Regions from separate parts of the Thalassolituus sp. UBA675 genome, predicted to be linked through region 2. Evidence: riboswitches for the same ligand, from Rfam matches in the RefSeq annotation. Region 2 holds a riboswitch; the other holds the start of a gene.
The links. Region 2 has a riboswitch for cobalamin ahead of B3007_RS10605 (ABC transporter ATP-binding protein). Riboswitches for the same ligand answer to the same signal wherever they lie in the genome.
Positions count from the first base shown of each region.

Region 1: it holds a riboswitch for cobalamin, as region 2 does, so the genes downstream of both, B3007_RS06245 (TonB-dependent receptor domain-containing protein) here and B3007_RS10605 (ABC transporter ATP-binding protein) in region 2, are expected to answer to the same signal.

Region 1 covers NZ_DBNJ01000012.1:116,744-128,617, reverse strand. Annotated here, with positions in the region: gene B3007_RS06275 (hydantoinase B/oxoprolinase family protein) at 1-312, shown strand, start outside; gene B3007_RS06270 (hypothetical protein) at 309-815, opposite strand; gene B3007_RS06265 (hypothetical protein) at 916-1,419, opposite strand; gene B3007_RS06260 (NADH:flavin oxidoreductase/NADH oxidase family protein) at 1,423-2,703, opposite strand; gene B3007_RS06255 (transglycosylase SLT domain-containing protein) at 2,921-4,858, shown strand; gene grxD (Grx4 family monothiol glutaredoxin) at 4,965-5,285, shown strand; gene B3007_RS06245 (TonB-dependent receptor domain-containing protein) at 5,418-7,223, opposite strand; cobalamin riboswitch at 7,324-7,545, opposite strand; gene B3007_RS06240 (two-component system sensor histidine kinase NtrB) at 7,586-9,529, opposite strand; gene B3007_RS06235 (ketopantoate reductase family protein) at 9,555-10,484, opposite strand; gene B3007_RS06230 (hypothetical protein) at 10,500-11,576, opposite strand; gene B3007_RS06225 (YajQ family cyclic di-GMP-binding protein) at 11,753-11,874, shown strand, end outside.
Region 2 covers NZ_DBNJ01000025.1:86,685-98,558, forward strand. Annotated here, with positions in the region: gene hslU (HslU--HslV peptidase ATPase subunit) at 1-380, opposite strand, end outside; gene hslV (ATP-dependent protease subunit HslV) at 377-937, opposite strand; gene B3007_RS10570 (cobalamin-binding protein) at 1,045-1,869, opposite strand; gene cobO (cob(I)yrinic acid a,c-diamide adenosyltransferase) at 1,866-2,477, opposite strand; gene B3007_RS10580 (cobyric acid synthase) at 2,537-4,042, opposite strand; gene cobU (bifunctional adenosylcobinamide kinase/adenosylcobinamide-phosphate guanylyltransferase) at 4,035-4,571, opposite strand; gene B3007_RS10590 (adenosylcobinamide-GDP ribazoletransferase) at 4,568-5,329, opposite strand; gene cobT (nicotinate-nucleotide--dimethylbenzimidazole phosphoribosyltransferase) at 5,326-6,372, opposite strand; gene B3007_RS10600 (FecCD family ABC transporter permease) at 6,372-7,412, opposite strand; gene B3007_RS10605 (ABC transporter ATP-binding protein) at 7,409-8,299, opposite strand; cobalamin riboswitch at 8,444-8,595, opposite strand; gene B3007_RS10610 (FKBP-type peptidyl-prolyl cis-trans isomerase) at 8,696-9,178, shown strand; gene B3007_RS10615 (LPP20 family lipoprotein) at 9,291-9,866, shown strand; gene B3007_RS10620 (hypothetical protein) at 9,941-11,449, shown strand; gene B3007_RS10625 (MBL fold metallo-hydrolase) at 11,466-11,874, shown strand, end outside.

The sequences.
Region 1 (11,874 bases), on a different contig from region 2:
GTAATACTGGACGTATTTCATGTTCGCCAGCTAAGTGGCGGTCGCGGAGATCATGCTGGTGGAAATGGCGTTGAGCGTCATATTCGCTTCCTTGAACCCATGACGGCCAACATCATCAGTGGCCATCGTTCGGTGCCTACGTTTGCATTGAATGGTGCTGGTGAAGGCAAAACCGGTGTCAATTTCGTACTACGTCATACTGGCCAGATAGACTGGCTCGAAGGTTGCGCCGCGATGGACGTAGCGGCGGGCGATACCTTTTGTATCCATACACCGGGTGGTGGTGGTTGGAATAGCCAAAGCAGTTCTTAACGTGACCCGCGGCAGGTTTCCGGCACTTGGGCGGCGACGAAGTAGTAGCCTTGCCAAATCTGTTTTTCGCCTTTGAACGCAAAGAACTGCACAGCCTGATTGCTGTAACAGGCGCGGAATTTAATGCCACGTGTGGAATAGCCTTTGATGCTGGCGACTGCCAGCTCAGGGAGCTCTTCTGCGTTCACGTAGTAAAAAGTAGCATCGGTTAGTTGGTTTACGAAGCGGCGGTCTTTTTGCAGGGGCTTACACTGCTCGGACGAGGTGGCTCTTGAAATAACGGTTATCGAGCGGCTATGTTCCTGATCAGAGACCTGGTGCAGAGTGAACTCATCGCCTATTTTCAGATTTTCGTTGTGGATGGCGAGGCAGCTGCCAGTTACCCAGCCAAGCTTTTCGGCCACCTCGTTTTTGCGTTCAGGAGAAACGGTGACACAGCCCGAAAGAAGCGCGCTGAGTAGAGCAGTGATAAGTAGAGCGGTGGTCACAACCTGGCGTGGCATAGCGAATCCATAGCGACTTGAAACAGGCTACCCACTATACAGTAATTAACCTGGCAGTAGAGAGCACGACGTTGTAAAACGCTACGGCGTTCGGGCGAGGTTAAATCGCCCGGATAACCTCGAGAAAGGTCTCTGGTTCGGGGCGTACACGATAGTTATCTGTTTCATGGGTCCAGACAACAGTTCCTTGTTTGTCGGTGAGCGTGAATGCTGGCAGAGGCTTGCCCACCGTGAGCGACTCGCTCTTCAGGCGGCCGTAGCGGGAGTACCAGTAGACGTATAAAAGAAAACCTACGTAGCTGATCAGGGCTAGGCTCAGTGGAAGCCAGCTGTCGCCTGATGAGCCCCACGCAGTCAGAGCGACGCCAGCGGCAATCGGCACATGGGCCTCGGGCAGATCTGCACTGGTGCGCGCCATCACGGGTTTGACCATTAAAAATCCGATAACGAGAGCCATAGGCGCGGCCGATAAGAGCACGCCAGCCCACGTCAGAACATCATGACCTTGTAACAGTTGCCAGGCTGCATAGGCTGCGATCACAGAAGCAACGGCCAGATAAATAGAAACGTAAGCGGCTTTTAAGCGGTTGAGCAGTACTTTCATCGGTCAGGCCCGTAGACGACCAACGCGGTTGAACAGGCCACGGTAGGTCATCAGCCAGAGTACGTCGATCAATGACCAGAAGCCCTGATCCTGACGACGTGGTGCTTTTCCTTTGCCCATACGATGCAACTGGCGTTCGTACCAGGAGACTTCCATCAGAGCCATTTTGTCGATCATTTTGACACCGGTTTTGATAGGACGCACCACGCTGGTGAAATCTTCACCGCTCAGAATACGTTTTACCAGATCGGGTTCAACGCACAGTGGACGACCCAGGCCGACGAGATCGCATGCGCCAGATTCTACGGCAGCGGCCATGCCTTCTGATGTGCGGAAGCCTCCGGTGACCATCAAAGGGACATCGACCTTACTGCGTAGCATTTCAGCAAACTCAAGGAAGTAGGCTTCGCGCAGCTTGGTAGATTCTTTTACTGGCTCGTCTTTACCCAGTTTTTTATTGTGATGCTCGCTGCCCTGAGCCATCGCGGGTGTTTCGTAAGTGCCGCCTGAAATTTCAATCAGATCAATGCCGAGCTCAGCGAGGGTGGTTGCAACGGTCGCTGCATCATTCTCATCAAAGCCACCACGTTGAAAGTCTGCGGAGTTCATTTTAATGCCGATGCTGAAATCTTTTCCTGTCGCATCACGCATCGCTTTGTAGACTTCGACAACAAAGCGCATACGGTTTTCTATCGAGCCGCCCCAGTGGTCTTCACGTTGGTTATGGTGAGGGGACAGAAACTGGCTGACCAGGTAACCATGTGCGCCGTGAATCTGAACGCCGTCGAACCCGGCTTGTTTGGCTAGTGCAGCGGCATTAGCGAAGCGCTTGATGCAATCCTGAATGTCGTCTTCGGTCATCGCTCGCGGCGTACCGAAGAAGGCCTGCATCTCTTTGCGAAATGGAATGGCACTCGGTGACATCGGATCTTTATTAAGCATCTTCGGTGTCTGCTTCCCTGGATGGTTGAGCTGCATCCAGACAAGGCCTCCCTGAGATTTGGCGGCCGCGGCCCAGGCTTTGAGCATATCCATATCGCGATCGTCTTCCAGAACGACATTGTTAGGCTCACCCAGGTGACGACGGTCGATCATAACGTTGCCGGTAAAGCTCAGGCCGGTACCACCTTCGGCCCAGCGCTGGTAGAGTTTCGGTAGTGCTTTGGTCACACGCAGGTCGACGCTACCCAGAGTTTCACTTAAAGCAGATTTCGCGAAACGATTCGGTACAACACTGCCGTTTGGAAGCGTAAGTGGCTGTCCGAGGGTCTGGCTGGCGTTCATGGTTGGCTCCTGTGAATGACCAAGTTGAGAAACAGCCTGCACTATACGGTGAAGAGAACTGTAAATTGGTGTTATTTTGAGCCAAACTCCGGTAGTGTCAGTAACAGAAAGTAACCAGCGGTGCGGGTTGTGCCAGATTACCATTGGTATTGTGTCTTTCTGGAATATAAGAACTAACCTGTACAGACAATCTCTTTTCGGGGTCTTTGCGAAGCCGATGAGTAAAACGTATCTGCAAGTTGTCACTGGCCTGTTTCTGGGGCTACTCAGTATCACTGCGTCTGCGTTATCGGATGCGGAGTTCAGAACGTCTCTGGAAGCTGCTCGTCAGGGGCAGTGGAATAAGGTTTCTGAGAACGCATCGGATCATGTGCTCGCCCCTTATATTGAATACCATCGTATCAAGCGTAACCTGCCTGATGTATCTGCTGCGGATGTCAGAGCCTACGCTACTGAAAATGCGGATTCGCCTCTTTCACGCTGGATTGTACGCCATGCAACACTGACCTACGGTGCTGCCCGTAAATGGGACGAAGTTCTTTCTCTGAATGAATACGCACCGGCTGATGCCCCGGGGCGCTGCATTTATTACCGGGCGAAACTGATTAAAGATCAGGCGGCAGCTTTCGATGGCGGTCGTCAGTTGTGGCTTAGCGGAAGCTCGCGCCCTGAGCAATGCGATGACCTGTTCAAAGCCATGCTGAGCCGTGGCGAAATTAATGAGCAGGCGATCTGGCAGCGCGCTGTTCTGGCACTGCAGGCTGGTAACCGAAGCTTATCTGATTACCTGCTGCGTAAGTTGCCAGCAGAATGGAAGGTTGCCTCAAGTACTTTTCGCCAGTTGCGTTCGTCACCAGAGAGGCTCCTGACGCTGGATAAAACCTTTCCTGACGGCGTAGAGCGCAGTGATATGGGATACGCAGTGCTTGCTTATCTGGTGCGTCGCAAACCCGCGGACGTTGCCGAGCTTTATCCGCAACTGTCCGAAGCGGGAGTGCTGAGTGAAGCGCAGCTCGCGCGCCTCGGGAATATGTTAGCTGCCCGCAGTTACAAGTTCGATGCGGAGGAGCGTCCTGATATCGTCGACCAGCTCCTGTCCGACCTGGGCGATGGCAACCTTATTGGCCCCGTACTTCGTGAAGCGATCGCCCAGTCTGACTGGGACGCCGTGCTGGCCTGGACTGATAAAGTGCAGGGCAGTGAAAGAGAATCTGGATACCACATGTACTGGCGTGGTCGCGCACTGGAAGCGCTTGGGCAATCTGAAGCTGCTCATCACGCCTACACGAAAGCCGCCTCGGCCCGCGAATTTTATGGCTTTCTTGCAGCAGAAAAACTCGCTCTGCCTTATGAGCTGAAACAGACAAAGACCAGTCTGCAGGAAGGGCAGCTCGAAGCCGTTGCTGATTCACCAGCTATTGCCCGTATTCGTGCTCTCTGGGCTATCGGTGAAGAAGGGCTGGCGGCCGATGAATGGAATTTCACTCTGCTGCGTCATCCTTCTGATACGCCTGTGTATGCCGAGCTGGCGAAGCAGAATGGCTGGCCAGCATTGGCAGTGCAGGCGACGATTTCAGGACGCCACTGGAACTTGCTGGAGCATCGCTTCCCGCTGGCGTATCAGGATGAGTTCAGCCGTTGGGCAGAAGAGTATGACCTCGACCCTTCCTTGTTGATGTCAATCGCCCGGCGAGAGAGCGCCTTCAACCCTCATGCCCGCTCTCCTGTTGGTGCGCGCGGTCTGATGCAGATCATGCCGGCGACCGCGAAGCAGGTAGCCAGAGAGAAGAATCTGGTTTTACATGACGTCAATGAAGACCTGATGGACTATCGCACCAACATCCCGCTGGGCAGTTACTATGTTCGCTCTCTACTGGAGCGTTATCAGGGGAACCTGATTGCAGCTCTGGCCGGCTACAATGCTGGCCCACACAAGGTCGATCGCTGGCTGAAAGACGCGCCGGTGGCTTACGACCAGTTCATTGAAAGCATCCCGTATCGTGAGACCCGTGACTACGTCAAAGCCGTACTTGCATACCGCGTTATTTTCAGCAGTTTGAAAGGCAAAGAAGTAACGGCGGTCCTTGATCCTGACGAGCGTGTGTTTGCACAGCAGTTGTCGCAGGCTGAGACCTCCATCCCGGCCCGCAACTGATCTGGTGCCTGATCTGCGCTGGCAACTTCATACCTGAGCATCATGGTCGGGATTATGGTAGACTGCCGCCAGTTTCAGTTAATACGAACAGTGAGAGACAGACGCTATGGATATCATGCAGGTCATTAAAGATCAGATCGAAAACAACGACATCCTTCTGTACATGAAAGGTTCACCGAACCAGCCACTGTGTGGCTTCTCTGCCCGCACCGTACAAGCGGTTATGGATTGCGGTCAGAAGTTTGCGTACGTTGATGTGCTGTCTAACCAGGACATTCGTGCGAACCTGCCTAAATACGGCAACTGGCCGACTTTCCCGCAGCTGTGGGTAAAAGGTGAGCTGATCGGTGGTTGTGACATCGTCACTGAAATGTACGAAAAAGGTGAGCTGAAGACTCTGCTTGAAGAAGCGGCACCAGCTGAGTAAACACCGCTTACAGAGCCGGATATTTGATCCGGTATACGTAACGCAAATAAGCCCGCTTGATGCGGGCTTTTTTGTTTCTGGAATCCAAATCTAAACTAAATACCCGGGCGGACTGCCCGGGCGCTCATTGGATCAGAAACTATAGCGTCCAGTGAGCTGAGCATAGCGTCCCTGTGCTTCATAACCAGGTACAGTTTCGTACTCTCGATCGGTCAGGTTCTCGATGCGAGCAGTCAAACTGAAGTCCTGGAAAGCCTCCCAGGTTGCACTGAGGTTGAGCAGAACGAACGGAGCGATATAGCCGCCGGATCTCGATGGTGCCTGGCCTCGGTACTGGCTCTCAAGTGCACTCGATAGCTTGCCCGAAGTCCAACGTACATTGAGCTTGGTTGCACGAATTGGACGACGCTCAATCAGATTTCCAGTGTCTTGATTCCGAGCTTCGGTCCACTCTTGAATCAGCTCACTGTTCCACGCGTCATCCCAGTTCTGAGCCCAGGTTACGCTCGCAAAATTAACGTAGCTTTCACCTAGGTTAACTGGATAAAACGCACTGTTTGATACGATCTGATTGTTAAACAGGCTGCGCTGACCACTCACTGTGACAGAACCGCCAGCTGCAAAATTATCGTATGCGGCTGTGTAATCGACCGACCAGATGCGTGATGTTTCCGCCTTCAGATCTTCGTTTGAGTAATCGCCGAAGTCGCTTGCTGGATAGTAGAGGTCGTTAAACGTAGGAGCGCGGAAGGCTGTAGCCTGTCCGAAAGCCAGTTCCTGGTTGTCGGTCAGATAGAAGGCAACAGAGGTGTTAAACGAGCGGAAGCGGCCGTAGTTGCTGTTGTCGTCGATGCGAGCGCCAATTTCAGCGGCCAAGCTATCGCTGCTGTAACGAACTCCAAGTAATCCGCCATGGTTGCGCTCGTTGTCTGTGTCGTACTCAACAGGACGCGTGAGTAGTTTAACCAAGCGAGTATCAGCAGCAGCCAGCAGGCTGACATGTTCAGTCAGACCAATAAGGGCCGTGATTTCTGCAACATCTTTGCGGCTACCAAACAACTGAGCATCGCCGCTGCGAGTAACACCGTTACCGTAGTTCCAGCTACGATCGTAGCCTCGACCGGCTCTGGCATTCAGCAGCAGGCCGTCAGTATTCAATGTGTAGCCGAGGTTCATAGCGCGATTATCGAAGTCGGCTTCGTCAGTACCGCCAAAGCTGTTGTCGTAGTCGTAAGATCCGCGGTTCACCTGAGCATCAAAATTTACGCTCTGCTGTTCCGAGATTGCATAACCGACACCGGCATTCAGACCGTTACGCTCGTAGCCATCGCGATCATTCTCTGTGTCGTTATTAATGTCGTAACCAGCTGAACGATCATGGTTTAAATTCAGGTAGGTGTCGACATCGCCAAACTGGTGACGTGTACGCAGTGAGACAGCTTTCGTCTGGTTGGTGCCAACTGTTGCAGCCACTTCGTTCAGTGAGGTATCGAGACGTGTGATGATATTGATGACACCGGCTTGCGCATCCGCACCATATATAGCACTGCGGCTGCCTTTAATAATTTCGATACGTTCGATCTGCTCCAGCGCAATTAACTGGACTTCTGTGGTACCGGAAGTGGCACTTCCGACACGCTGCCCATTCACCAGAAATAGTACCTGCTTGCCATCGAGACCATTGATATAGAGGTTCGAAGAGTGAGGTACTCCTCCTGTTTTTGAAAACTGGAAGCCAGCTTTGCTCGCCAGTAAAGAGTACAGGTTGTTGGCACCTGACGTCTCTATATCGTCACGATCCACTACAACGATTTGTGCACTATTGATGGAAGGTGCTGCAATGCGGTTAGCGATAGTGACGACATCGTCCAGGGTGTTTTCTGCGTATGACACTGTGGCGGTCATTAGTACGGCCGCAGTAAGGAGTGATTTTTTCATCATGATTCCGAATGGTTTTAATGGGCAACCAGTCGGCGGGAAAGAATAGGCGAAGGAGAGCCCTGGAGCTCACTTAGCACCTGTATCGCCCACCGCAATACTGTTGGTTCGGATTCAGGCCGGTATCCGGGCTGACGACTGAAACCCTGAAGTTCAAAGGATTTCCGGCATTGATGCCTTCCCATGCTATGCACAGTGGCGTTGTATCAATACCTGGTCGATCACCGTTGCGGGGGCAGCGCTGGGTTTGTTGTGAAACTCACCAGTCTTCCCGTTTAACTTCTGTCTGGTGGACAGAGGCACCTGAATTGCGGTGGAGAGTACTCGTGGTGACCGGTTTGGTCAAGTTGAGGGCAGGTTGGTCATCCGTTTTCTTCGGCGGGAAGGCACAACACAAAGCAGGCTCCGCCAAGCGAACTGCGCTGATAACGGAGGCGCCCCTGATGGTGTGATGTAACGATAAAATACGATACCGACAGCCCCAGACCTGTGCCGTCTCCGACTTCTTTCGTTGTGTAGAAAGGCTCGAAAATATGCGGTGCGACATCCGCAGGGATGCCCGGCCCATTATCTTCAATTTCCAGGCAGGTCATGTTGTTCTGACGGCTGGCTTTGATTTTCACCTTAGGGTGCCAGCCATCGCCGCCATCGTATTCTTCCAGCGCCTGTTGAGCATTGCGCAGCAGGTTCAGCAGTACCTGCTCAATCTCACTCGGCACGCAGTGTATCTGGGCATCGCCTGCGGCCTTGTCGATATCTAGGTCTATATGTTTCAGTGACAGATCGTTGTGCGCGATGTTCAGGGTAGTGTTGATCAGTTCAGTGATACTGATGTCGCGCTTCTGAAGGTGATCATTACGTGAAAACTGCAGCATATTGGCGACGATGCGAGCCGCACGCTCACCGGCGTTCTGAATATGATTAAAAAACTGATCAATGCCCCTTCCAGTAAGGTACTGATTCAGAATCTCCATACTTAACCCGAGTTCGTCAGCAAGGCGCTGATTTGCCGCCAGCCCCGGATCAAGTCGGCGCCGGGTATTCTGTAAATTCTGAAGAATCGCCCCTAGCGGATTATTAATTTCGTGGGCCATGCCGGCAGCCAGCCCACCGACCGTCATCATTTTCTCGGTCTGTACCATAACTTCTTCCATGCGCTGGCGCTGTGATACATCGTCAATGCGTATAACAAGACGCGCCTGTTGACCGCTGGGCAAAGGATACGCGAGCACATCGGTGACCAGAATTTTGTCATCGAAGCGGATTTTTACCCGCTCAGATTTCACCAGATGGGGTGTTTCGCCGGGGTGCGTTGGCATCAGATTCAGCTTGCCCAACTCAGGTATCAGCTGCGCCAGAGGCAGGCCATTGAGTTGTGAATACTCCATGTTCAACCAGTCACCGGCCTGCTCGTTGCACTGCACGATCCGATTACGGGAATCAAGCGCGAACAGGGCGGTGGGCATGGAGTTCAGGATACCGTCGAGCAGTGTCTGAGTGTTTTTCAGCTGCACTTCAATACTACGGCGGACGGAGACCTCTTTCGCCAGGTTTTCGTTCATCTGGCGGGTTTCCGTCGATAATCGTGTTGCGCGTAAACGGGCATGTTCTGCTTGCTGATGAGCTGTTTTCAGGTGCTGAGTGCGTTGATTGCGGCGCCAGAAAAGATCGTTCAACGCCTCGATCAGGGGGTGAAGGTCAGGATCTCTGAGTTTCAGGGTAATGCGGCCATCGTCGTCGCGAGTGTTGGCTTCGCGAATGTCTTCAAGCAAATGCATGTAGGGGGTCTGCTGCCACTGCCGGGTCATCAGATACAACATAAATACGAGCATCGCTGATAAGGTAACGATAACCAGGCTGGTGCTCAGGGTGTCCATGTAAAAGAAGCCTGGCAAGGAAACATCGTTCCTGATGAATAAATCGAACTCGTCTCCGAGAATGGCAAAGCGATATTCAAAGTAATCCTCTGGGAGAGGCTGAGCATGAAGATTGGACGCCAGAAGCGTGGGGCCTTCGCCTGAGTGGCTGTGCGCCAGACGTTCTCCACGCTCGTTGTAAAGCCCAGCCTCCTGAATCTGGTAGTGCTGTGCCATGTGATACAGGGTGGTCTGTACGGCCTGTAGCTTACCGGGAGAGGCTGCCATCTGGGCTTCAATGATATGCCCCATGGTGCGTGACAGGTCAGGCGCCAGATGTTCGCGGCCAATGCGTTCAGCGGCAATAACGTATGCGAGGGTTGCGACCAGGATGATGCCTGAACAAACCAGTACCATGGCGAGCATCGATTTCTGTCGCGCCAACATCATATGAACCGGCTTCCTTTTCTGCGCATCACCATGCTGCCTCCAGGGCAGAAATTGATTGGTACAGACTTTCTGTCAGCGGTGCATTCAGTCCATTTTGTCTTGCATGCTGCAGTAAGTACCCACAGATATAAGGTAACTCAGTTCGGCGCTGATGCAATACATCCTGAAAGGTTGACGATTGATTCTGAGCCGTTGCTGCAGCTACTTTCTCTGCCTGTTGTTGAATATCGAAACCGGTTTTCCAATTCAGTTGATTAAACAGTGTCGCTACTTCACTGCTGAGGGCGTTGAAGTCGCTACGCTTTTCTGAACTGGTCAGCAGTTCACCATTACGACAGCGATAGTGTGCAGTCAGTGGATTGATGATGGCATTGATGGCCAGCTTCTCGTGCAGGACCTGTTTTATTTCGGTGGCCAACTTCATGGCGGGTGGGAGTTGAGCCGTTCCAATGTCTCCTGACAGCTGCCAGCGTCCTGCCACTGTCTGCCCCTTACCAGCGTAGATAACGGTTCCGTTATCCGCCTTGTAGGCGCCTTCTGTGGATGAAGCTACCCAGAGTTCAGCGCTGATTCTATTCTGTTTTAACCATGCAGAAGCTTCTTCCTGCTGCCCCATTCCGTTCTGAAGCAGAAGAATCCGGGAAGTGTTTTTAAGGTGATCTTTAAGATCACTTAAAATCTCTAATGTTGCAGCTGCCTTGGTTGTAACAATCAGCCAGTCGGCCTCTTCGCCACGCCAGAGGGGAGCGGAAAACGTGTCGACCTTGGGAGGGGTATCTGAGGCGCTGGCGGATGTTTGTAAAGAGAACTCTGTCTGTTGCCGGCGGTTGTGCGTAAAGAGCGCCTCAAAGCGACAGTGCCATGCTATCAGGGTGCCCAGAGCACCAAGACCCGCGACTACAATACGCAGGCGCTCGGTAGAACTCTGGGCGGTATGAATATCGATATTCGTCATAATCCGATTATATGACTACTGATTCACAACGTCCTTACTTTCTGGCTTGTCGGCGTCTTCCGCAGTGTCAGCGGGGGCAATGGAACCGTTTTCTTCGCTGTCGGCGGAGGCATCATCAGTCGGAGTATCAGCGGGAAGTTGGTTTTGTGGAGACGCACTGGGTGAATCCGCAGGCGACCAGAGCGCACTCAGTTTATCGAGAAGCGACTGGGGGTGATCTGCGGGAATCCCTCGCAACCAAAACGGAATGGTGCCTTCATCTTCGTCCAGCAGCTCAGCAATGGTTTCATTGCTGAGCTGGCGTTTTTCCAGTAACCAGGCGACCAACGGCATCAGGCGCTGGTACTGTCGTCTGAACGATGAGTCCTGCAATGATTCCAGTGTAATCCCAAAGCGGCCGGCGATGAGTTGCAGGGCGTCGTCCCTCAGTCGCTTCAGTTCATTTGCGCTGCGTCCGGGTTGATTCATTTCAGCGCGTGCCTGCTGTTTCTCAGCCAATGCGGGGCGACCAAACAGAAGAAATTCCGGGTGGTTGCTTTCATTGAGATTGAGCTGTGTCACGTGCGGTGTATTCATAAGTGATTCGTAACGCAGCGAGCGGTTGTGCCGGGTCTGACAGAGCTGATTGAGCATGCGTCCACAGTCGATCCAGCCTGGCGGATTCAATGAGCGATAGTGATGATCGCTGCTCCACGAATACATGCTGGCATCAGGTACCAGATTTCTGCTGACAGGTAGCTGGTGGAGGGTAATGATGAGATCAGCGAGACACGCCTGCTCGTCAACGAGAACCGGACTGATCTCTTCTGAAATGACGGCCTTGTGGGCATCCCAGAGGCGTTCGTGCTGGTCAGTGAAGGCATCGCGTATATCGTCGATAATACCGGGCCAGTCGCGCTGACAATCAAGCACGCAATGAATCTCGTGATCGAAGAATACGTAGGCGAGGAGCGTTGATCCTTCAATATGACTGAGCAGCTGAGCAGCATAGTCGTACTCAAAGACAGAGCGGAATATCGCTTGCTGTCGGGCTCCGGTTAGCCGGAAGTAATAGATTCCCGGGCCATGCAAAGTTTTCTGACGATTATCCATGCGTTGCTCTCAATATGCCTGTTCAGCGACCTGGGCTACTCAATGCCTTGAATAGTGGTGCAGATATGCTTTAAGACTAGTGCGTTTAGCAAGTTTCGCCAGTCTCCGGGCGGGGCGTTTCTTTGCAATATCTCAGACAGCGCGGTATATATGGCGACATTTACAGGAGACTCAATATGCCATCCTTTGACGTAGTATCAGAAGTAGATAAGCACGAAGCACAGAATGCCGTTGATCAGGCGAACCGCGAACTGAGTACCCGTTTCGATTTTCGTGGTGTCAGTGCCAGCTTTGAGCT
Region 2 (11,874 bases):
GCGAGTTCTTCGGCGCGGGTGCGTACCTTTTTCATTTCCTGCTCACGCAGAAGCTTGATCCCAGTTTCGACTAAATCACGGATAATGGATTCTACGTCCTTACCCACGTAACCCACTTCAGTAAACTTGGTGGCTTCCACTTTGATAAAAGGCGCATTCGCAAGCTTAGCCAGACGGCGGGCAATCTCAGTTTTACCCACACCGGTCGGGCCAATCATCAGAATATTCTTTGGCGTGACTTCATCACGCAGCTCTGGCTCAAGCTGCATACGGCGCCAACGATTACGCAGGGCAATAGCCACAGAGCGTTTGGCATCATTCTGACCGATGATGTGTTGATCCAGTGCGTGGACGATTTCGCGAGGTGTCATCTGGCTCATGCATTTGCTCCTGAAGTGTCGCCGGTTACATCGCTCTCTTTCAGCGACTCAATGGTCAGGTTGGTATTGGTGAACACGCAGATTTCGCCAGCAATATTAAGGCTCTTCTCGACGATATCACGAGCGCCAAGCTCGGTGTTTTCCAACAAGGCACGAGCCGAAGCCAATGCATAATTACCACCTGATCCAACACCGATCAGGTCATCCTCGGGCTGCAGTACGTCGCCATTGCCGGTAATAATCAGAGAGGCGGTGTGGTCTGCCACGGCCAGAATAGCTTCGAGCTTGCGCAGAGCACGGTCTGAGCGCCACTCTTTTGCCAGCTCAACGGCTGCACGGGTCAACTGACCACCATGCTGCTGCAGCTGGGCTTCAAACTTTTCAAACAGGGTAAAAGCGTCAGCAGTGCCACCAGCGAAACCTGCGAGGACTTTACCGTCGTATAAGCGGCGGACTTTGCGGGCATTGCCTTTCATTACGGTATTGCCCAGTGAAACCTGACCGTCGCCTCCAATGACGACTTCGTCGCCACGGCGCACGGATACAATCGTTGTCATGACTCTGTACCTTGTGTCTCAGATGTAAATGATGTGTCGCTTTCGGTACAGATGGGGGCAGAAACCGGCATTTCAAGCAGAAGATCTGCCGGTAACCGTTAGACAGGTCACCGTGCCTGGTTGATCGCGTTGCAGAGTAGCGCCAGGCCTTCCGTCGCCCGCGGGCCAGAACGCAGCAGCGCTGAGCTGTTTACCGGAATAAGGTGCCCCTCCCTGACAGCAGCGACGGATGGCCATTCGCTCCACAAAGCCTCTTTCGAGTTCACCACGTTCGTGTGGCTCGACATAATGATGACCTCAGGGTCGCGGGCAATCACACTCTCAAAAGCCACAACGGGGTAGTGTGACGGTGCTTTGCCAAACACATTGTCACCGCCGCAATCTTTGATCAGAGCATCGACCCAGCTGCCTTGCCCGACCGTGCGCAATGGCTCGTAAGATAACTGGTAAAAAACCCGGACAGGATCGGCATTGGCGAACTGATGCTTTAGTGCGCTGTAGCGGTCACGAAAACGACCTGCCGCTTCTTTCCCAGCCTGAGGTTCTCCAACGGCGCTACCCAAACGCTCCATATCATCAGCTACGGCATCCATCGTTTTGGGGTCGATGTAAAGAACATTCACCCCAAGCGCTTCAAGCTTCTGAAGATCAGATTCTTTATTGCCACTCTTCCATGCCACGACAATATCGGGCTGTAACGCGATAAGCGCCTCGATATTAATACCGGCGTAACTACCAATACGCGGAATAGCTTTTGCCGCTTCAGGGAAGTCTGCCCACTCGACGGTACCCACAACCCTTTTACCAAGACCCATTTCAAACAGCATCTCGGTCGAAGACGGGGACAGGGCAACGATTCGCTCTATCGGTTTCGATGCTACTGCGAAACACGCACACAGCATCAATGCGAAAGCAAAGAAGCAGCGGATCACCAATCCACACCTTTACGGGCTTTTATTCCCGCGCGATATGCGTGCTTCTCATCTTTTACTTCGCTGACGGTATCTGCCAGGTCTCGTAGTTCTTTGATTGCGCCACGCCCGGTAACAACAACACTTTGATTTTCAGGACGATTACGGATGGCGTTCAACACCTCTTCTTTATTGAGGTAATCGTAACCGAGCATGTAAGTCAGCTCATCGAGCAGAACAACGTGGTACTGAGGGTCAGCAAGGTATTCCTTAGCGTGCGCCCAGACCTCTTCTGCTGCGGCAATATCAGACGTTCGGTCCTGTGTTTCCCAGGTAAAGCCTGTGCCCATGACGGCGAAAGGTACGCCATTATTCTCAAGCAGGTTTCTTTCACCACAGTCCCACTGCCCCTTAATAAACTGAACAACCGCCGCTTTGTATCCGTGGCCTACAGCGCGTGCAACCGTACCGAAGCCAGAGGTTGATTTACCTTTGCCATTGCCTGTTACCACGATCACGATACCGCGCTCTTCTGTCGCTTTCGCAATACTGGCATCAACCTTTTCTTTTTGTTTCTGCGCTTTCTTTTTATGGCGTTCCTGCTTCAACTCTTCTTCTGACTTCGACATTACCTGACCTCGTATATTTGATAATTTCTATTTTTAAAAAATGATCTGTGACAGCTGCCCTACTGAATGATATCCAACAGGGCGTCCATATCGATATGCTCTTCATAAATATCAGCGATACGTTCAATTTCACGTTCACGCAGTGCTTGCCAATCTTCTGCCGTTCCCGGTGAACCAGATACCCACTCAAGAATAAACTCACAGGTTTCCGGGTGGTCAAATAGGCCATGAACATAAGTCCCCATCACCTGGCCATCGCCAGATATGGCACCGTCAGTGTATGAATTTCCCTGCTGATCGGTCAGACAGCAAAAGGGAGTCTGCAGGCCTGCCCCTTCACTGATACCACAGTGAATTTCATACCCTTTGATCTTATTCCCGGAGTTACTCAGCACACCGTCTACGTTCTTAAGCTGCTTTTCTGCGGTGAGTCGAGTACTGACATCAAGTAAACCAAGACCTTCGGACTCTGTGATCGTGCCCTCGACCTGCTCCGGGTCAGAAATTTTCTGACCCAACATCTGAAAACCACCGCAGACACCGAGCACTTTGCCACCGTAGCGCAGGTGCTTAAGAATCTGTCGATCGAACCCCTGCTCCCTCAGGTAAGCCAGATCAGCCTGAACACTCTTACTGCCCGGAAGGATAATGAGGTCAGCGCCCGACAGGTCACCACCAGCAGTGACATACTCAAGCACAACGCCAGAATGCTGAAGTAGCGGTTCGAAGTCGGTGTGATTGCTGATACGTGGCAGCACCGGCACCTTAATAACAATGCGCTGTTGGTCTGACTGATTAAGATTTTCTTCATGCAGAGCCCGGTTTATTCCGTCTTCAGCATCAAGACGCAGATCCATAATGTACGGCAGTACTCCCAGTACAGGTTTCTCACTGTAGTCTTCCAGCCAGTCGAGGCCGTCCTGGAGTAACTCGATCCGGCCGCGGAATTTATTGATCAGAAAGCCCTTAATTCTTGCCTGTTCACTGGCCGCAAGAATATTTACCGTACCTGTAAGATGCGCAAACACACCGCCGCGATCGATATCCGATATCAGAACGACAGGACAATCTACCGCCTCGGCAAAGCCCATGTTGGCAATATCATTTTTGCGAAGATTCACTTCTGCCGGACTGCCTGCGCCCTCAACAATCACCACATCGTACTGTTCTTTGAGGCGCTGAAATGCCGCTAAGACATGGTCAAATGCGAGCTCTTTAATGTTGCCAAAACGTCGTGCGTCGAGCTCGCTGACGGCCTTACCATTAATAATGACCTGAGAGCGCATATCCGAATTCGGCTTCAACAATACCGGGTTGAAGTCCGTCGACAGAGGCAAACCACAGGCTTCGGCCTGAAGCGCCTGAGCCCGCCCGATTTCTCCGCCATCGTTCGTTACCGCACTGTTCAATGCCATGTTCTGAGGCTTAAATGGCGCCACCGAAATACCCCAGCGCTTAAGTATCCGACATAGCGCGGTCACACACAGGCTCTTGCCAGCATCAGACGTTGTGCCCTGAACCATCAGGCAGCCTTTTACCGGCAACGAAGTATGAGCATCAGCCATGAAGCAGTACTCCATTACGTTTTAATGCCAGTGGGCACCCGGAAACGACCAGAGTAACGTCATCGGCGATGGCGGCTACGGCCTGATTCAGCCACCCTGCCTCATCAGCGAACCGGCGGCTTAATTCACCAAGGGGAACAATGCCGCTCCCCACCTCATTGGTGACAATAAAAATATCCTGCCCTGGTACTTCCGAGGCTTTTTTCAGTGCGCTCAGCAATTCGGATTTTTCCTGCTCAAAGTCGGGCCAACGCTGTTCATTGCAGAGCCAGTTAGTGAGGTATAACGTCAGGCAGTCAATCAGGAGCGTTGACGACGACACACTCACGACCGAGGACAGCTCAAAAGGCTCCTCAACCAGCGCCCAGTGCGCCGGTCGATCTTTCTTGTGACGCTGAATGCGCGCCGCCATTTCGTCGTCTCCCGGTGTCGCTGTCGCCACATAGGTAATCTCAGCCCGCTCATTAGCAAGCTGTTCGGCATAACGACTTTTTCCGGATCGGGCTCCGCCCGTCACTAAGTGAATCAAGAGAAGCTCCCGCTCAGAGCCAGTAACGAGAGATAAATAGCCAGTTCACTGACCTGCTGAACTGCTCCTAAGGCATCGCCGGTAAACCCGCCAATCTGACGCTTAAGAAATACGTACGCAACGCCTGCCAACACGAGTAAGACGAACAGAATAATGAACGGGTTGTTGATAAACATAAGCGCGATTAAACCTGTGATTATCGCAATAGCCGTATCCGCACCCGAGCCTGACTCAGCCAAAGGCTTGGCTTTTGAGGTATCAACGTCAGAGACATAAGACATAGCAGCGATAAATACTGTCGGAATAATTCGACTCAAAGGATGCGCGACCAGAAGTGCCAGAACCGGGTTGATCAACTGGGATAAAACAACGAATTTCAGCGTAAGTGACACCCATAGAGCCGCAGCGCCGTACGTGCCGATGCGGGAGTCTTTCATAATGCTTAGCTTCTGCTCGCGGGTCCATCCGCCGCCCAGCCCATCACAGGTGTCTGCCAGACCATCTTCATGAAAGCAACCGGTAAGCAGCAGGCTGATTGCAATGGAAATCAAGACAGCAACATTCTGAGGAAAGACCAACATCAACAACCACAGAGCCGTCGCACACAGAGCGCCGATCAGCCATCCAACTGCCGGAAAATAACGGCTGGCGCGGTTAAGGCTCGCCTGACTGAACTCGACCGAGGCCGGTACCGGTATTCGCGTAAAAAAGGCCACGGCAATCCACCACAGGTTCAGCTGTTCACTCAACCTGTTCATACCGCAGTGACACCTGCATCATCAAAGCTCGCCATGTAATTGTAAAAAGACTGCGCCGACTGCAATAGCGGGTACGCCAGCGCTGCGCCGGTTCCTTCTCCCAGTCGCAATCCAAGATCCAGTAACGGCTTAGCATCGAGAGCCTCCAGGATCAGAGTGTGAGCCTGCTCTTCTGAGTGGTGACAGAAGACCATATAATCCCGTACCTGCGGGGCTATTCTGACCGCCGCCAGCGCCGCTACTGACGCGATAAATCCATCAACCATAATGACACATTGCTTCTCAGCCGCGGCCAACATAGCACCGGTGATCTGGACAATTTCGAAGCCACCGAGAGAAGCCAGAATATTCATCGTATCGTCAGGTTCAGGCGTCGACTGATGACGCTCGAGTGCCTCAGCGATGAGCGATTTTTTGCGTTCAAAGGCATCATCATCAATGCCTGTACCACGACCACAAGTCTCTTCTACTGAACGCCCAAGAATAGCAGCGAGCACCGCCGATGCCGCCGACGTATTACCAATTCCCATCTCACCAAACGCAAAAACATTACTGCTTTCTGCGATTCGCTGACGCACTATTTCAGCCCCCAGTACTAGTCCTGATTCTGCGGTTTCGCGTGCCATTGCCGGCGCTTTAGCAATATTCTTAGTGCCCGCTCCCAGGCGCTGATTTATAACGCGGCTACTCTCAACGGCATTAAGGATGCCTGCATCAATAACGTACAAAGCCATGCTGGCAACCTGACAGAAACAGTTCACTGCCGCACCGCCATTAATAAAATTCTTAACCATCTGCTGCGTCACCGCAGGAGGCGCAATACTCACCCCCTCTTCTGCAATGCCATGATCTGCTGCAAATACCAACATGGCAGGCTTATGCAGTCGGATCTTTTCGACACCGGTGATCGCTGCCAGCTGAGCCGCTAATGATTCAAGCTGCCCCAGACTGCCGGGCGGCTTGGTTTTCATATCAATACGCTGCTGAATGGCAGCATCCCTTGAGCGGGACACCGGAGAAACGGAAAACATAACACCTGCCATCAACGACTCTGTCGTTGCTTAAGAATAATAAAAAAGAAAAGACTGCCGAGCGCGGATGTCACAATACCAACGGGCAGAACCTGATCCTGAAGTAAAGAGTGAGCCAGGACATCCACGCAGATCATAAAGGTCGCACCAACCAACAGAGACATCAGCAGTACCCGGTGTAACTGTCCGCCGACGAGCAGCCTCACAATATGTGGAATCATCAACCCAACAAATCCGATGCCGCCGACCTCTGCAACCAGAATCGCCGTTACTGCCGAGCACACCAGCAACATCCCCAACCGCAACTTATGTACAGGCACACCTAGCGTAGCGGCACTTTCTTCGCCCAGCTGCATCACGACGAGCCAGCGCGAAAATATGAAAAACAGACCACTGCCAAGCACCACAGCCAAAAGAGGCAAAATAAGATCAGCCCAGTTGCTGCCCGAAAAACTGCCCATCAGCCAGAACAATAATGTGGCTGCAGTTTCTGGCGTTGAGTAATAAATCACAAGGCTGGTAAATGCACTGAGCATAAAAGAAACTGCCACCCCGGAAAGCAGCAGCTTTTCGACCTGAACCGCTGATTTCCCAGCAAGCGTCAACATCAGAAAAACAGACAGCGCTCCGCCCGCAAGCGCCCCGGTGGCCACGTTAAATACGACACTCAGGCCCGTCGCCGCCAGAAACCCAGAAAAGGCCCCAGTGAAAGCAGACATGGCCAGCACCGCACCTAGAGCGGCCCCGGATGAAATACCAAATAAATAAGGATCAGCCAGCGGATTACGGGTTACTGATTGCAGAATAGCGCCAGTAATCGACAGACCAGCGCCCGTTAGTAAAGCCATAAAAATCCGCGGCAGGCGAATATCCGTAAGAATCTGCTGTTCGATCGGCGACAACGCACAATCATTCGTCCATGGACAGATAATGACGCCCTGAAAGACATTCAGAAGCGACAGATCAAAGGCGCCTTGTGCCGCCGCACCAATCACCGAAAGGCAAAGCACAGAAAAAGTTATTGCAACAGTTAACCCGTACGGCATTTTCATCCCCTGCGCTCTCCAGCTGATCCGGGAGCAATAGTCCGACTCGGAGGCATATCGTAGGCAATACGAATACGGCGTTCATGGGTATAAGTGTTACGGATCACAGCAACATCTGCGGCAACCTGAAATACATCCTGAATTAATTCGCTGGTAAGCACCTGGAAGGGTTCACCGTTGGCCACCAGCTGACCTTTATTCAATACCAGCAATTGATCGCAGTAAGCCGCGGCCATGTTCAGATCATGAATAGTTAAAAGCACCGTAACACCCAATGACCGGACCAGACTGAGCGTCTCTATTTGGTGCTGAATATCGAGGTGGTTGGTGGGTTCGTCTAAAAGAAGAATCTGAGGTTGTTGTACCAGCGCCCGGGCGATCAACACCCGTTGCTTCTCACCACCGGAAAGAGAACCGAAATCACGATCAATAAAACGCGTCAGATCGAGGTCGGCTGCTATACCTTCTATTAACCGGGTGTCATCTTTGCTGGTAAACGACAGCAGTGGCTTACGAGGCGTCAGGCCGGTTGCAAGAACTTCGCGCACGGTCACCTCGAAAGGCAGTGCCGATTCCTGCAGCACAACCGCGATTTTACAGGCTCGCTCGCGTCTGCTCATCAGGTGTACCGGGTGCCCGGCAATCATCACCTGCCCCGCCAGCGAGGCCGGTTGATCGTAGCGATGGCAATAGATTGCTCTGAGTAACGACGATTTACCTGCACCATTCGGCCCGACAATACCAACCAGGCTACCGCATTCCACAGCGAACGAAATATCCCGCAGAATAGCGTTCGTAGCTTTCGCACCGATAGTCAGCGATAAGTGCTCAACAGCGATATGCGCGAGTTCAGCATCGCCAGAGGTGTAGCTGTTGTGTGAGGACTGATTCACCATCGGTATCCGCGCATCGGTACAAATATTGTCACGCTAATCGTCACATTATGGGCGGAATACGGATGATGGACGCACTTCGGGAACGCAGCCTAAGCCGCCCGAACAGAGAGCTCATCATCGAGTAACCCGCTCGATCATAGAAATTGGTTTGCACGTCCGGGAGGCAATCTGGCTGACAGTCGACCGGATAAAAGCCACTGTTTACAGTTGCGGGCACAGCCCCGGATTTTCACCGGGTTCCCCTCCTGAGACTGGCAAGACAAATTTGCCAGTCCGGACAGGGGTGGATTATCGCACAGAGGCGCCAGCGTTGCAGTAAACACGCGGATACCGGATACTTCGCGCCTTAATGATCACAGTTAACCACACCATACACAGACTACGGAAACGCTCATGATTGTCGCCAAAGATACGGTTGTTCAGCTGCATTACACCCTTAAAGATGCCGATGGCAAACAGATTGAGTCCACTGCGGGCCATGATCCGATTGCCTACCTGCAGGGCCACAACAACATGATCCCGGGCTTTGAAGAAGCTGTCGAAGGCAAGCAGGCCGGTGACAAGCTCGAAATCACTGTAACACCAGAAAATGGCTACGGTCACCGCGTTGAAGGTTCAGTGCAGCGCGTACCAGTCAAGCACCTTCAGGGCTCAAAGAAATGGAGCAAAGGCATGGTCGCTTCTGTACACACAGATCAGGGCGAGCGTCAGGTGACCATCGTAAAGGTCGGTCGTTTCATGGCAGACGTTGACACTAATCACCCATTTGCCGGAAAAACCTTACATTTTGACGTCGAGATTCTGGACGTTCGTGCAGCGACTGCAGAAGAGCTTGATCACGGCCACGCCCACGGCATTGGCGGGCATCAGCACTGATTCTGACTCAGATCACAAGTGGTGAGAGTAGCCGTCTGAGTGCGGTAGTATTTTAATATTGCTTCGGCTATTCTCGAACGAGTCTTTTGAAAATACCTGTAGGAGATTAAGGATGAATATCCGTCACCTGTTTACTGCCGCTGCCGCCACTCTGCTGGTTGCGTGTTCTTCTAACGAACCGGCACCTCAAGTTGCTGAGTGTGTCTTCGCCGATGGCAGCATGCAGCCTGCTCCTGCGTGGGTCTGTGGTGCCCCTGTTGATGGCGTCGACCTGACCGCCGTCGGTTACGCCGATAAATCTGCCGCTGGCGCAAACTTCATGAAGCAAATGGCAGCGACTGCCGCGCGCGTTGAACTTGCTCAGACCATGCAGGTAGAAGTTCAGAACATGATCAAACAGTACGCCGAAACCACGGGTACAGCGGACGACGAAACAGTTGATCAGGTAAACTCTGTGACAACCAAACAGATCACCAAGCAGACACTGACTGGCAGCAAGATCTTCCGTCAGATGCCTACGCCTAGCGGCGGCATGGTGGTTCTCGTTGGTCTCGACGCCGACACCGTTAACCAGTTGGCAGAAGAGGCCCTGAAAACCTCAATGAACAACGAGAAAGCTCTGTGGCAGAAGTTTCAGGCTCAGAAGTCTTTCGACGAAATGCGCGAAGAAATGCTGAACATGAACTGAGTCAGCTCAGCGTATGATATCCAGACCGGTACCGGGGTAACTCTGTACCGGTTTTTTGTTTTGGGGGAGATCCAATGAAACATCTTATCCGTTGCACCCTGATAGCCAGCGGTGTCGTCGCCAGCGCAGCTACTCTTTCTGTCGTCGCGAACCCAGGTATGAGCGATTACGAACGCTGGCGCGCCACGACTCAGCAAGAATTTCAGAGCTATCTCGACGAAAACGACAAAGCCTTTATCGGATTTCTGAAGCAGCGCTGGGAGCCGGTCGATACCGAGTCAGGCGAGGAAGAAGATCAGGCCCCAAAACCCACAAACATCCCCAAAGCACCGCCTGTTAATACACCTGTTAATACTCCTGAAGAAAAACCAAAAGACATAACAACCGAACCTACGCCAGTCGTAAGTGTGCCTGTTCCGACACCGACTCGCGAACCCGACAACACAACGCCAGAGCAAACGCCGGTCAAAGTGGCACCCCAGCCGCAAATTAAAGGCCCTGCCGCCAGTATTAACTTTTATGGTCACGCTTTACGCCTGCCCTACAACAAAGCCATGCCACGTGCATTTTCATCCAGGCCCTCCTCCGACGCTATTGCCTCAGCGTGGGAAGCGTTAGCACGGAGTGATTTCAAACCCGCCTTAGAGCAGCTCAATGCCACTAAGACGTCTTTGTCGCTGAGCGACTGGGCAACGGCACGGCTTGTCTCCGACTACTCTGAGGCCGTAGCGAGAAATGCCGACAGCCGCATTATGTTGAGCTGGTTTATGCTCGTAAAACTCGGCTATGACGCCCGCCTTGCCTACAACGACCGCCTTTACCTGCTAATGCCTGCTGACGACGATGTGTATGGCGTTACGTATTTTACTCTCAGTGGTGAACGCTACTACGCCTTGCCACTCAATGGTGATGTACGAATTGCAGGAAAGGTCTACACCTACGGCAAGCAACACGAGACAGCGTCACGTGCGGTGGCCTTCAAAGTGCCTGAACGCTTCAACGGGGCGGGAGATATCCGCAAGCGGACGCTCAGTTATCAGGAGGGCGAAGAAACAGTGAATGTTGTCGTTAGTTACCCAGCGGAGCAGATCCGTTATCTGGATTCCATGCCCCAGCTGAACCTGCCACGCTATCCGATTCTCAATTTGCCCGCAGCGACACGGGCCGAGCTCACTAAACAGCTGAAGCCATTGTTACAGGGGCACTCTGAAGAAGTCGCGGTTAACCGCCTGCTCAACTTTGTCCAGAACGCTTTTGAATATCAGACCGACGAGCAGCAGTTTAATACTGAGAACTACCTGTTCCCACTTGAAACCCTGCACTATGCTGCCTCAGACTGCGAAGACAGAGCCGCACTGTTCTCGCTGCTGGTGCATGACCTGTTGGGCCTGCCCGTCGTCCTGTTGGATTACCCAGGGCATGTGGCCGCAGCCGTTGAATTTACAGGTCAGGTGAAAGGCGACGCAGTCGTTTATAATGGCCGCCAGTACACAGTCACTGACCCGACCTATATTAATGCGCGTGCAGGAATGACCATGCCGCAGTTCGCCGGTCAGTCACCTGACGTAGTAGAAGTATTTTAAGGAGGCCTTCATGGCTTTGCAGATCGCCATTGTTCCTGTCACTGCTTTTGAGCAGAACTGCACTGTTCTGATGTGTGACAACACCAAAGAAGCCGCCATCGTAGACCCCGGCGGTGAAATTAATAAAATCAAAGCGCAGATTGAAAAAATGGGTGCGAACCCGACCAAAATTCTGCTGACGCATGCGCACATTGATCATGCTGGAGGCACTGCAGCTCTGGCACGCGACCTCGGCCTTCCCATTATTGGTCCTCATAAGGAAGATGACTTCTGGATCCAGTCGTTGCCGCAGCAATCTATGATGTTCGGATTTCCCAACGTTGAGTCATTCACTCCGGATCAATGGCTGAACGATGGCGATACGGTTACAGTGGGTGACGTGACACTTGAGGTTATCCATGCGCCAGGACACACACCTGGGCATG